3 regions of the Sporomusa sp. GT1 genome follow, and region 2 is predicted to be linked to each of the others. Evidence: a T-box and tRNA genes for the amino acid it is inferred to sense, from the RefSeq annotation. Region 2 holds a T-box; the other regions hold tRNA genes.

Region 1 (4,216 bases), on a different contig from region 2:
TCTGTTGCAACATTTGATTTTACCTGGTAATTTAGCTATTATTTAGATATATTTAGCACTCAAAGACAAAGAGTGCTAACAGAGTAATAAAATATCGGAGGTTTCTATGGTTCAAGAAGCAATTACTAAAGAAACAAGGGAATTTCAAGCAGAGACTAAACAATTGTTGGATTTGATGGTTCACTCTATTTATACTAACCGGGAAATTTTTTTGCGGGAACTTATCTCGAATGCCTCAGACGCCATCGACAAAATTCGGTTTGAGTCATTAACCAATCATGCGCTTTTAGAAAACGAGACTGATTTTGAAATCTTTCTTATTCCCGACGAAACTACTCATACTCTGACTATTGCCGACAATGGCATGGGCATGACGCTTGATGAAGTAGTTGAGAACATCGGCACTATCGCTAAATCAGGTACAAAATCCTTCCTTGAAAAAGTAAAAGAGGCTGGTTCGGTCGCTGATACGGAATTAATTGGTCAGTTCGGGGTCGGTTTTTACTCAGCCTTTATGGTGGCTGAAAAAGTAACTTTATTAACCCGTGCACCTGGACAAAGCAAAGGCATTAAGTGGGAGTCAACCGGTGATGGCACTTATACCATCGAAGAGTGTGACAAGGATACGCGCGGCACCACGATTGTGCTGACTTTAAAGCAAGAGTACCATTCACCTGAGCATCAGGAAGAAAACTTTTTAAACCGCTATATTCTTCAAAACCTGGTAAAAAAATATTCTGATTACATCCGCTATCCCATTAAAATGAATTTTGTCAAAGAAGAACAGCCGTTAGATGCGGAGGGCAAAGCAATAGCTGGTGCGCCTCCTTCCCAAACAGTAGAAGTACGCACCCTTAACTCCATGACGCCGCTGTGGACGCGTAACAAGAATGATATCTCAAAAGATGAGTACAATCAGCTATATAAAACCCTTTTCCACGATTGGGAAGATGCTTTGGAGATCATTCACTCGAAAGTAGAAGGTGCTGTAGAATATACTACCCTGCTCTTCGTTCCCGCTCATGCTCCTTTTGATTTTTACCAGCGTGAGGCCACAACCGGTATCAGACTATACTCTAAAAATGTATTTATCATGGACAATTGCCAGGAATTGCTTCCTGAGTATTTGCGCTTTGTCAAAGGCCTGGTCGACTCTCCCGACTTTTCCCTTAATATCTCCCGGGAGCTTCTCCAACACAGTCAACAGCTAAAACTGGTTGGTAAAAACCTGGAAAAGAGCATCCTGAAAACACTGGAAAACATGCTGAGCAAAGACCGGTCTAAATATGAAAAGTTCTGGAATGAGTATGGCAAAGCCATAAAAACGGGAGTTTATGCGGATTATCACAGTCGCGACAAGTTAAAAGATCTGCTGCTTTTCTCCTCTTCCCAGTCTGAAGAGCTTACTACATTGCAAGAGTATACAGACCGGATGCCTGAGCAACAAAAAGTTATTTATTACGCCACCGGCAAAGATCGTTCTGCCGTAGAGCGTCTGCCGCAGATGGAACTTCTCAAAGAAAAAGGTATTGAAGTCCTCTACCTCTTTGACCGGGTGGACGAATTTAGTATTGATGCTCTGGGTGAGTACAAGGATAAAAAATTCCAGTCAGTCAGCCGCGGCAATTTAGACTTGCAAGATATCGGCTCTTCTGAAATACAAAAAGAGGTTCAAGAGCTTTCCAAGGAAAATGAGTCGTTGATTAAAGCAATAAAAGACCAGTTGACCGGTAAAGTTGCCGATGTTAAGCTTAGCAGCCGCCTCAAATCAAGCGCCGTTTGCCTGGTTAGCGGTGATACCGGCATTAGCTTATCTATGGAACAAATTTTAGCTGAGATGAACAAGTCCTCCTTCAAAGCAAGCCGTATCCTGGAAATCAATCCAGACCATGAAATTTTCGCCGTTATCAAGACCCTGCATGAAACGGCTCCGGATTCTACAGAGTTTAAAGATTATTGCGATTTACTCTATGGGCAGGCCTTGCTTATGGAGGGCATTGCCCCTGAAGACCCAATCAGCTTTGCCAACAAAGTCGCTGCATTAATGGCACAAAGCAGGAAGTAAAGTTGAAAAAGCGCCCGACACTTCCATGTTGTCCGGGCGTTTTTTGCTCTCCATTATTTCAACGCTGCATATTATGTAATATCAGAGTAATGGAGGGTTACATTTGTGAAAAACAAAAGAAATGAACGGCTCAAAGAGTATCCGGAAATAACCGAATTTGACGAACAGCAGGATATTCGTCAATGCTGCATTCCCTTTTATTGCCGCCCGTATCATTGCAGACCATATTACTGCCGGCCATACCGATTATGTCGGCCATTCGACTGCTGCAAGCGCCGTGTAATTCCTTAACCTACTAACCTCCTCAGACAAACTATGAAACGTAAAAAGAACTCCGCGCTATTCGCGAAGTTCTTTTTACGTTTGGTGCCGAGGACCGGAATCGAACCGGTACGGAAATTTCTTTCCGACGGATTTTAAGTCCGTTGCGTCTGCCAGTTCCGCCACCCCGGCATGGGGATTAGTTAGCATAAATAAAAACCACGAATATGTGGCTTTATTTTGTAGATGGAGGCGGCACCCAGATTTGAACTGGGGAATAGAGGTTTTGCAGACCTCTGCCTTACCACTTGGCTATGCCGCCATAAACAGCGAAGCAACATGTGTGAGTCGTTTAGTTCCAGCGTAGCGCGGAACTTCCTCTAAATATGGAACTGGAGCGGAAAACGAGATTCGAACTCGCGACCCTCGCCTTGGCAAGGCGATGCTCTACCGCTGAGCTACTTCCGCTTAAATGGTGCCTCAGGGCAGAATCGAACTGCCGACACGAGGATTTTCAGTCCTCTGCTCTACCGACTGAGCTACCGAGGCGAAATGGCGACCCTGAACGGATTTGAACCGTCGATCTCCGCCGTGACAGGGCGGCATGTTAGACCGCTACACCACAGGGCCGCTAGACAATCGCATGTTTTAGTATATATTATTTGCTAGGTAAAGTCAATACTTTAGCTAGTAAAATCATACTCAACATGCACAGCAACGCGATTAATTATATAGTAATATATCTAAATAGTCAAGTATTTTCAGTAAGCAGATTTAACCAGCCAGGACTTTATTGATCGTTTCCTCTACTTGTCCTGGATCAAAAGGTTTGATAATAAAACTTGATGCACCTGCTTTGATGGCCTCAGTGATAATACTCCGTTGACCAATGGCTGTTACCATAACAATACGAGCAAAAGGGTCTTCCTCATGAATATGTTTGACTGCCTGGATTCCGTCCATGACCGGCATGGTGATATCCATAGTAACCAAGTCCGGTTTATGTTGACGATATAATTGTACAGCGTGTTTTCCGTCACCAGCTTCTGCAACTACTTCGTGTCCTTTTTCTATTAGCAGTTTTTTGAGTATCATGCGCATGAATGAGGAATCATCACATATTAATATTCTTGGCATATAGCTTACCTCCTTAATTGCAGATTCTAATCAGATTGTTCTTGTAGTTTTACTCAAATCGTCAAGAGTTGGAATTAGCTTGTCCACTACCCGCGCCTCAAGCTCAGGCAATGTTTTGGCATCAAAATCAGATATCATAACAGGTGTCCGCTTGGTACGGATTTCACCAAAAAATTCGTCACGGAAAATATTATAGTTTATCGTCAAATTGCTCTCTGTCGTAAAATCACTGTAGTCTATTAAAACGTAGGTACCGTTTAATGCTTTAAGCGGTTCCCGCGGATTTATAAAAAGTTCAAATCCGGACAATTGCTTGGGCAGCTTGGTTATATACGGCCATTCAACAATTTTCTTTTCTTTAAACCGCACACACAAAGATACCGGATCAAAATATACTAATCCCTTAAGGGTTTTTTCCATCCGGTCTGTCAGAATATTTTCCAATGCCGCCAAATCGCCGGTAATAAAGCTAATATCACAGTATTCCATTAATCCCACTACTGTACGGGCCAGGAAGTCTTTAGTCGCTTGATCATACATAATAGTAAAACTGCGCCGGGCCATGTGGTTATTATAAGTAAAAATGCGATACTGGGAACCACAAGTCATTAATTCATTAATTAGCGTAAAACCGAAAATTTCACGAGGGAGTTTCTTTAAATAATCCCAGCCAGCAACTTGTTCAATAATTTTTTCCATGAGTTAGTCCTCTCCTATTAGCTAATGATTATATTCTTGGTTACCTGCAAAAAA
Region 2 (4,216 bases):
CAACATCTACCGCACTGGTGGCATCGTCGAGAATCAAAATGGCCGGCTTGCGCACCAGCGCCCGGGCAATGGCCAGCCGCTGTTTCTGCCCGCCGGATAAATTGACGCCTCCCTGCCCAATCCAGGTTTCATAGCCTTCCGGGAAATCCATGACAAAGTCATGGGCCTGGGCCATGCGGGCGGCAGTTTCTATTTCTGCCGACGTTGCTCCCTCTTTGCCCCAGTGGATATTGTCCAGAATCGTGCCGGAAAATAGCAAGGCCTTTTGCGGCACAAAGGCTATCCTATCCCGCAGCAGCCGGGGATTTAGCCGGCGGATATCGAGGCCGTCCAGCTTCACAGTGCCGGCTGCAGGTTCATACAGTCTTGGAATCAGCTGCACCAGCGTGCTTTTCCCTGAGCCGGTCGGCCCGATAATGCCGACGGTTTCTCCCGGCAGGCAGGTCAGCGAAATATTATCCAGTGCCAGCGTTCCATCATAGGCAAAAGAGACCTGTTCGAAGTCAATCCTGCCCTGGAAGGAAAGAGGCGCCGGGTCGGCTGCCAGTTCCTCCGTCCCGTCTGCCTGGACATTCAGCACTTCTTCGATCCGGCGGGCCGAAACCCGGGCCCGGACAAATACGTTGAATACCAGCGCAATAATGACCAGTGCAAATAATATTTGGGTCATGTAATTTATAAAAGCAATAATATGGCCGACCTGCATCTCGCCGCTTTTCACTCCGCGGCCGCCCAGCCAGAGGACGGCGACCACTCCCAGATTCATCGTCAGGGCAATGCTCGGTCCGAAAACTGCCATCCGGCGCAGCGCTGTCTCCGACCGCTCCCGGAAATAGGTATTAACAGTCGCAAACTTGGTTTGTTCATAACTAAACCGGTTAAAGGCCCTTACCACCCGGACCCCGGCCACTGTCTCCCGTACTGTCCGGTTCATTTGATCAAGGGCGGACTGCACCGCCAGAAACATGGGATACCCGATTTTCATATTAATGGCAATCAGCAAGCCCACCACCGGCACAACGCCGGCCAGCACCACGCTCAGGCGAGGGTTTAGACTGACTGCCATAATCAGGCCACCAATGCAAAGAATAGGTGCTTTCAGCGAAATGCGCATCATGCCGTTTACCAGCGACTGAATCTGGGTTACGTCATTGGTCAGCCGGGTTATCAGGGCTGCCCGGTCAAATTTGTCAACCATGGTAAACGGCAGGGTCTGAATTTTTTCATAGACCTGGCTGCGCAGTTCGGTGCCCATCCGCTGGGATACTGTACTGGAAATGATATTGCGGGCGGTTGCCGCCAAAGCGCCTACCGCCGTCACCAGCAGCATGATGCCGCCCTGCTGCAGTACATAATCCAGATCCCGGTTGGCCACACCAATATCAATAATACTGGCCATAATGGTCGGTTGCAGCAAATCGCATACCGCCTCCAGCGCCACAAACAAGGCCGCTCCGCTAAAATGCAGCCGGTATCTTTGCCAGTAACCTTGCCAATGCTTCATACCCATACCCCTTCGAAAACGTCTCACCGTATAATTATACCATATAGATTTCGGCTGCAAAATTTACTGTGGTCGCGGAGCCAGCCAACCATCTGCTAGAAACAGCTGCTTGCGTTTATAGTCTGCTGCACTTGGTGCTATTTATGTCAAACAGGGGTCGGGGTGCTATCCACCCGGCTTATGACGGTGCGGCACAAAGACTCATTTATCCATAAGTTGACTTTTGCAAATTATTACTATATAATTGAGAATGCAAATCTTAAGAGGCAGAATAGTAAATGATAGCTGCGGTTCAGAAAGTTGGCGGTCGCTGTGAGCCAATCTGTACTATTATTGAACTCGCTGCTGAAGAGCGACTGTGAACGTTTGTAGTGGTCGACGCGAGGCTGGCGTTATTGGCAAATGAGTGGATGACAATTGTCATCAAACAGGGTGGTACCGCGAGAAGCCTCGTCCCTGGCGTTAGCCACGGGATTTTTTTATATTCTACGGGTATAGAAATTAATCGGCTTCTCTTACGCTAAAGCTCAGTGTAAGCTATAGTTTATTATCTTATCTGTCCAAGGGGGATTTACTCGATGAATGAAAAATACATGCCAGGCGAGATTGAGGCCAAATGGCAAAAACTCTGGGCTGAAAGCAATGCTTTCTGCACAACTATTAACCGCCAGCGACCAGAATATTATGTTTTGGAGATGTTTCCCTATCCATCAGGAAATTTGCACATGGGCCATGTACGTAATTATTCGATTGGTGATGTTGTCGCCAGATTCAAAGTCATGCAAGGCTACAATGTGCTGCATCCTATGGGGTGGGATGCTTTTGGCATGCCTGCCGAAAACGCCGCTATTAAGCATGGCATTCATCCTTCGTCCTGGACTAAGGATAATATTGCTAACATGCGCCGCCAGCAGCAAGAGCTGGGGTTGTCTTATGACTGGGACCGCGAAGTAGCCACCTGTCATCCGAATTATTATCATTGGACCCAGTGGCTGTTCTTGCTGTTTTTTGAGCGTGGATTAGCGTATAAAAAGAAAGCGGCAGTAAACTGGTGTAATGACTGTAATACCGTACTGGCCAATGAGCAGGTGGTTGACGGACGCTGCTGGCGCTGTGACTCTGATGTTGTTAAAAAAGACCTCGAACAATGGTTTTTAAAGATAACAGAGTATGCTGACCGGCTTTTAGACGATTTGCCTGAGCTTAAAGGCTGGCCTGAACGGGTTAAGACCATGCAGGAAAACTGGATTGGCCGCAGTGAAGGCGCTGAATTCAGTTTTGCCGTGCCTGAAATAAATGATAAGATTGCCGTGTACACCACCCGCCATGATACGGTTTTTGGTGTCAGTTATATTGTACTGGCACCGGAGCATGCGCTGGTGGACAAGCTTGTTACCGGCAAACCGGAGGAAGCGGCTGTCAGAGCCTTTATCGAGAAGGTCAGAGGACAAAGTGAAATTGCCCGCACATCCACTGAGACGGAAAAAGAGGGCATCTTTACCGGGGCGTATGCTCTTCACCCGTTTACCGGTGAGCAAGTGCCTATCTGGATAGCCAACTATGTATTGGCAGAATACGGTACCGGTGCAGTTATGGGTGTACCGGCTCATGACCAGCGTGACTGGGAATTTGCCAATAAGTATGATTTGCCGAAAAGGCTGGTAGTTCAGCCGGCTGACCAAGCGCTAAACCTTAATGATATGACTGGCGCGTATGATGGCCAGGGTATTATGGTTAATTCAGGTGAATTCAGCGGTCTGGATAACGAAGCCGGCAAGGTCAAAATTGCGCAATGGTTCGAAACACAAGGCATTGGCAAGCGGCGGATTAACTATCGTCTGCGTGACTGGCTCATTTCCCGTCAGCGTTATTGGGGCGCACCGATTCCTGTCATCTATTGTCCTGAGTGTGGTACAGTACCTGTTCCCAAAGAACAATTACCGGTTTTATTGCCTGAAAACGTTGATTTTACCAGCGGCTCGGTATCGCCACTGGCTAAAGCCGAGGAGTTTATCAGCTGTACTTGTCCGAAATGTGGTGGCAAGGCGCGGCGGGAAACAGATACTATGGATACCTTTATCTGCTCCTCCTGGTATTACTTCCGGTATACCAGCCCGCATAGTGCGGACGAGCCCTTTGATCCTGATAAAGCCAACTATTGGATGCCTGTCGATCAATATATCGGTGGCATAGAACACGCCATTTTGCACCTTCTGTATTCACGGTTTTTTACCAAAGTATTAAAAGATGCCGGCCTGGTTAATGTCAATGAGCCGTTTAAGAACCTGTTAACCCAGGGGATGGTTATCAAAGACGGTGCCAAAATGTCCAAGTCCAAAGGCAATGTTGTTTCGCCGGAAGAGATTATTGGCAAGTACGGTGCCGATACCGCCAGATTGTTTATCTTATTTGCGGCACCCCCGGAACGGGATTTGGAATGGAGTGACCAGGGCGTTGAGGGTGCATACCGTTTCTTAGGACGTCTGTGGCGGATTATCGGTCATTATGGACCGTATATCCAGGCAGAGACGGCAAGCTATGATCCAAGCCAACTGACTAAAGCAGAAAAAGAACTTCGCCGCATTCTGCACATAACCATCAAACGGGTAACCGAGGACATCGGTCAGCGGTTTAACTTTAATACAGCCATCAGTGCGATTATGGAATTGGTTAATGCGATGTATGCCCTGAAAGAGCAAAGTATAACACCCA
Region 3 (4,216 bases), 190 kb from region 2:
ACCACTATCTATGCCGACAATTCCGCAGTTCATGATAAGGTTACCCAGCATCCCGGCAGTTTTGACAAAACTATGTCTGCCATTCAAAAAATTCTGGCCAAGGGGCTGCCGCTGCGTATTGCGTCTATTATTATGAAAGCCAATGAACAAGAAGCAGAAAATATTGTGAAACTTTTGACCGACCTTGGGGTTGAGCCTGTGCCACCCGATGTCATCCGTCCTACCGGACGCGGTGATAACCTGGAACTGCTGCCCCAAGCCTACAGCAAACCGGCCATTAAGCCCCCCTTCTTTACCGACCCTGAAACATTTGGAAAAGCGCAGCATTTCCATAGCTGTTTAGCAGGCCGGCTGGCCATAACGTCCACCGGCGATGTCATTCCCTGCATCTTTGCCCGCGATCAAGTTTGCGGAAACATATTGAACACATCACTTGCTGCCATACTTGCCGGCCAACCGCTGACCACCTGCTGGCAAACCACAAAGGACTGTATCAGTAAATGCCAGGATTGCGAATACCGCTTTGCCTGCGCCGACTGCCGCCCGTTAGCCCAAGGCCAGGACCCAAAGAAGTCCTGGCAAGCCGCCCCTGCCGACTGCTCCTATAACCCATACACAGGAAACTGGGAGGATAGATGAAAATGTATGATGACAAATATATGGACCCGAAATGGGAAACCCCGGAAATGGAAGATATGGATGACGAATTTGAAGAAGACGAAAATACTGAACGTATAAGCTGCAATCCTGCTTGGAACCCCTGTCGACCAAATCAGCAAATCGGCTGCCGCCCCTCCTGGGCGCCTTGTTCTCCCCGCCAATGCCGTCCGCATTTTTGTTTTCCGCAGCAACAATGCAGGCCATGGCAATGCAGCCCAAGGCAGTGCAGACCATCACAGTGCAATCCGCAACAATGCAGACCTCAGCAATGTAGTCCGCAGCAATGCAGCCCTCAACAATGTAGCCCAAGGCATTGCAGTCCTCAGCAATGCAGCCCTCAGCAATGTTCCCCGCGTCCGTGCCGGCCTGCTCACCGCCCCTGCAACCCGTTATAAGTATAGAGAGAAGGGTACCGTAATGGTACTCTTCTCTGCTGTATGTAATACATATGTATTCCTACCTGACCGGAGGGGTACGATTATATGTCAGAACAATGGCTATATGAATAGCTGCGAGAAGTGCCCCTCCCAAATCTGCCAGTAAATCAAGGTTGGTATCAAGCAGACTGGGCTGACTGGGAATTGCCGGCCGCATAGTCGCATCTCCTATGAATTCACCAATTTCATAGATTGCACCAATACTTAGCCCCAGGGAAATAATAAAAAATAAGCTAAAGGCCCGGTTTATAACAGGCCGGGTTAACGTACAAATAAGAGTGTAAACAAATAACGAAAAGGCGTAGCTTCCAAATACATGCTGAATTTTATCAAAAATCGCCGACGTGGCATACAAATTTAAATATAGCCCGGCAAAACTGTCACTGAGAAGCACTGCCATTACCAACACCCGGATGTAATTACTTAATTGAACATTATATTTCATTTCTAAAAAAGTATAAATTACCCATAGAGCTGCTTTGATTGCAATATTTTTCGCATAATCATACCGTCCCTGTTCCAGCACCCCGATGATGATAACAATGAAAAGTGCCAGAAATATTCCCGTCAATGCCAAAGCGACTTTTCGCTGACTGGTCAAAGTTGATCCCCTCCATGCTTCTTATTATTGTCCAGCCTGAAGGATATATATATCTTTATTTTTGTGGAAACATATGTTATAAGAATGAATAATAATTATCATAGGACAATAACAATTAAATTATTTGAAGAGGGGGCACTTTAATCACCAGCATAGCTTCTATATCGTGGCCATCGTGGCCGGCAAAGAATGCACATATCTATTTGCCCTTATGCATGTGATAAAACGCCTTAAGCGACTTTTTCGTCTCGTCATCAAGGTAATGCCAGCGCATTCCTTGAATTGCACCCTCCAGCGCTGAAAGCCGCATAATGCAAGCGGACGGGTCACGGGCAAGGATGCGTAGCCATGCTTCACGGCTACCTGTGTTTCTTAACTCTTCCTCGGTAGTAATACCCACATCCGCAAGCTGCGCTTCCAACTTGGCAGCAATATTCGGCAATTTTGTTAACTCCCCCATAAGCCATTCTCCTCCTTTCTCCGTTCTAATTCGATGATCCCATTTGATTTTCTGCATTATCCAAAGCGCGGATGTCTTGATAAGCGGAAATTATATTCATTGACTGCAAATTGTCAGCTGAAAATTTATAGTTTCTAATATATACTATATACAAAAAGACTCTCAGGTCAAAGCCTGAAAGTCTTTTTGTTTGATTTGGTGCGGGAGAAGGGACTTGAACCCCCACGGTCACCCGCCAGATCCTAAGTCTGGTGCGTCTGCCAATTCCGCCACTCCCGCATTATGGTGACCCACCCGCGACTCGAACGCGGGACACCCTGATTAAAAGTCAGGTGCTCTACCGACTGAGCTAGTGGGTCGACATCTTTAAATAAGTTCCTTACTAACGCTCGGAACTAAGCGATTCACACAGGTTTTCGCGTCACTATCGTTCCTAAAAACCTGGTTCTCTGCTTATGGCAGGGGCGGCTGGACTCGAACCAACGCATGACGGAGTCAAAGTCCGTTGCCTTACCGACTTGGCTACGCCCCTACTAACAAGATTATTGGGGTGACTGAAGGGGATCGAACCCTCGAATACCGGAGCCACAATCCGGCGTGTTAACCGCTTCACCACAGCCACCATATCCAGTGCCGCTAACGACAGAATTTATTCTATCATACCACCATATTTATGTCAAGCATCCCAAATCACTTTTCTTGCTGACATATTTCTGACAACATTTCATAATTTTCCTGGCCTGATCCGGTGGGTTGGAACTGCCGTTGCCGGGTCATCCGGCCAATAATGCTTGGGGTAACGTCCCATTAAATCCTTTTTGACTTCAAAGTATGTAGTACACCAAAAGCTGGCTAAATCCCGGGTTACCTGAACCGGGCGCTGCGCCGGTGACAGCAGTTCCAAGGTCAACGCGACTTTCCCCCCGGCAATACACGGAGTTTCTTTAAGCCCAAATAGCTCCTGAAGTTTTACCGCCAGTATAGGGCATAGCGGATTGCTATAATTTATGGCAATCTGCCGGCCGCTGGGCACAACCACATGGGTAGGCGCATACTCATCAAGCTCCTGACGCTGCTGCCAGGTAAGCAGATTTTCTAAAATGGCAGCTACATTGAGTTTCGCCAGTTCTGCCCGGCTCGTTAGACCGTAGACATACGGTCCAAGCCAGTTTTCCAAGGTAGCAAGCAGCTTTTCGTCAGAAACGTCAGGCCAGCCTTCCGTCTGCTGCCCAGCAAATAACAAGCGTTGACGCAATTGCTGTGCCGCTTTGGTCCAGGGCAGGATGCTCAAGCCCTCAAGGGCAATGCCGCTCAGCAGGGCTGCCATAACGCCGTCCCAGTCAGGATTGGCACAAGGACTTTCCTTTAACAGGATGGCACCAAGCCGCTCATAGCTTTTTGCCCGTACTGCCTGGGCGGCTGCATCCCAGGCGACATTGGTCCCGGCTGCTATCTGCCGGCTAAAATAGCGCCTTATCTGTTCATAATCTATCGGCGCAGCCAAAAAAATCCGGCTGTCGGTCCCTTGCCCATCAAGATCGGCGGCTACGATATACGGACTATGCGCCAAAGGCTGTAATTCATGCATGCCGGCACCACGCCCATTCTCCAACAGGAACCGGCCGCCACTCCGCAATTGTCCAATTCTGTCCGGATAGGCAAAAGCCAGTACCAAGCCGCAAGCTTCCACCGTCTCCTGCCGGTTACGGTGAATGGAAAAATCCTGTTTTAACCTTTCACTTTCGGCCTTAATGCGCCGGAGCAGCGACTCCTCAGGATACTTGCCGCTTGCCGCTTCACGCACAGCCTCCAGCCGCAGCCGCAAATCAACATCAGTTCTATTGCCATTGCCTTGCAAAAAATCCCGTTCATGTAAAATAGCCGCAAGTTCACAGGCCAGGTTACCCAAACCCGCTTCTTTCGCTCTGATGATCATATGGGCCAAGCGCGGGTGCAAGCCTGACTGAACCATCAACCGCCCATGGGCAGTAATACTGCCACCTGTTTCCAACGCCCCCAGCTTCACCAGCAGTGCCTGCGCCTGCAAAAATGCCGCTG

The links. The T-box of region 2 lies ahead of leuS (leucine--tRNA ligase). A T-box ahead of a tRNA ligase gene usually reads a tRNA of that ligase, here a tRNA-Leu.
Region 1: it has a tRNA-Leu gene. The T-box ahead of leuS (leucine--tRNA ligase) is inferred to sense a tRNA for this amino acid. The anticodon was not compared.
Region 3: it has a tRNA-Leu gene. The T-box ahead of leuS (leucine--tRNA ligase) is inferred to sense a tRNA for this amino acid. The anticodon was not compared.

Annotation. Positions count from the first base shown of each region.
Region 1 is NZ_BMBX01000003.1:170,467-174,682, reverse strand. It holds gene htpG (molecular chaperone HtpG) at 107-2,065, shown strand; gene GT1_RS06430 (hypothetical protein) at 2,171-2,356, shown strand; tRNA gene GT1_RS06425 (tRNA-Leu) at 2,430-2,518, opposite strand; tRNA gene GT1_RS06420 (tRNA-Cys) at 2,574-2,648, opposite strand; tRNA gene GT1_RS06415 (tRNA-Gly) at 2,720-2,794, opposite strand; tRNA gene GT1_RS06410 (tRNA-Phe) at 2,800-2,875, opposite strand; tRNA gene GT1_RS06405 (tRNA-Asp) at 2,880-2,956, opposite strand; gene GT1_RS06400 (response regulator) at 3,101-3,463, opposite strand; gene GT1_RS06395 (hypothetical protein) at 3,494-4,162, opposite strand.
Region 2 is NZ_BMBX01000001.1:394,874-399,089, reverse strand. It holds gene GT1_RS02110 (ABC transporter ATP-binding protein) at 1-1,504, opposite strand, end outside; T-box leader at 1,757-1,965, shown strand; gene leuS (leucine--tRNA ligase) at 2,083-4,216, shown strand, end outside.
Region 3 is NZ_BMBX01000001.1:588,046-592,261, forward strand. It holds gene GT1_RS02995 (radical SAM protein) at 1-639, shown strand, start outside; gene GT1_RS03000 (hypothetical protein) at 1,117-1,698, opposite strand; gene GT1_RS03005 (TfoX/Sxy family protein) at 1,898-2,158, opposite strand; tRNA gene GT1_RS03010 (tRNA-Leu) at 2,355-2,437, opposite strand; tRNA gene GT1_RS03015 (tRNA-Lys) at 2,442-2,517, opposite strand; tRNA gene GT1_RS03020 (tRNA-Gln) at 2,615-2,690, opposite strand; tRNA gene GT1_RS03025 (tRNA-His) at 2,705-2,780, opposite strand; gene hrpB (ATP-dependent helicase HrpB) at 2,883-4,216, opposite strand, start outside.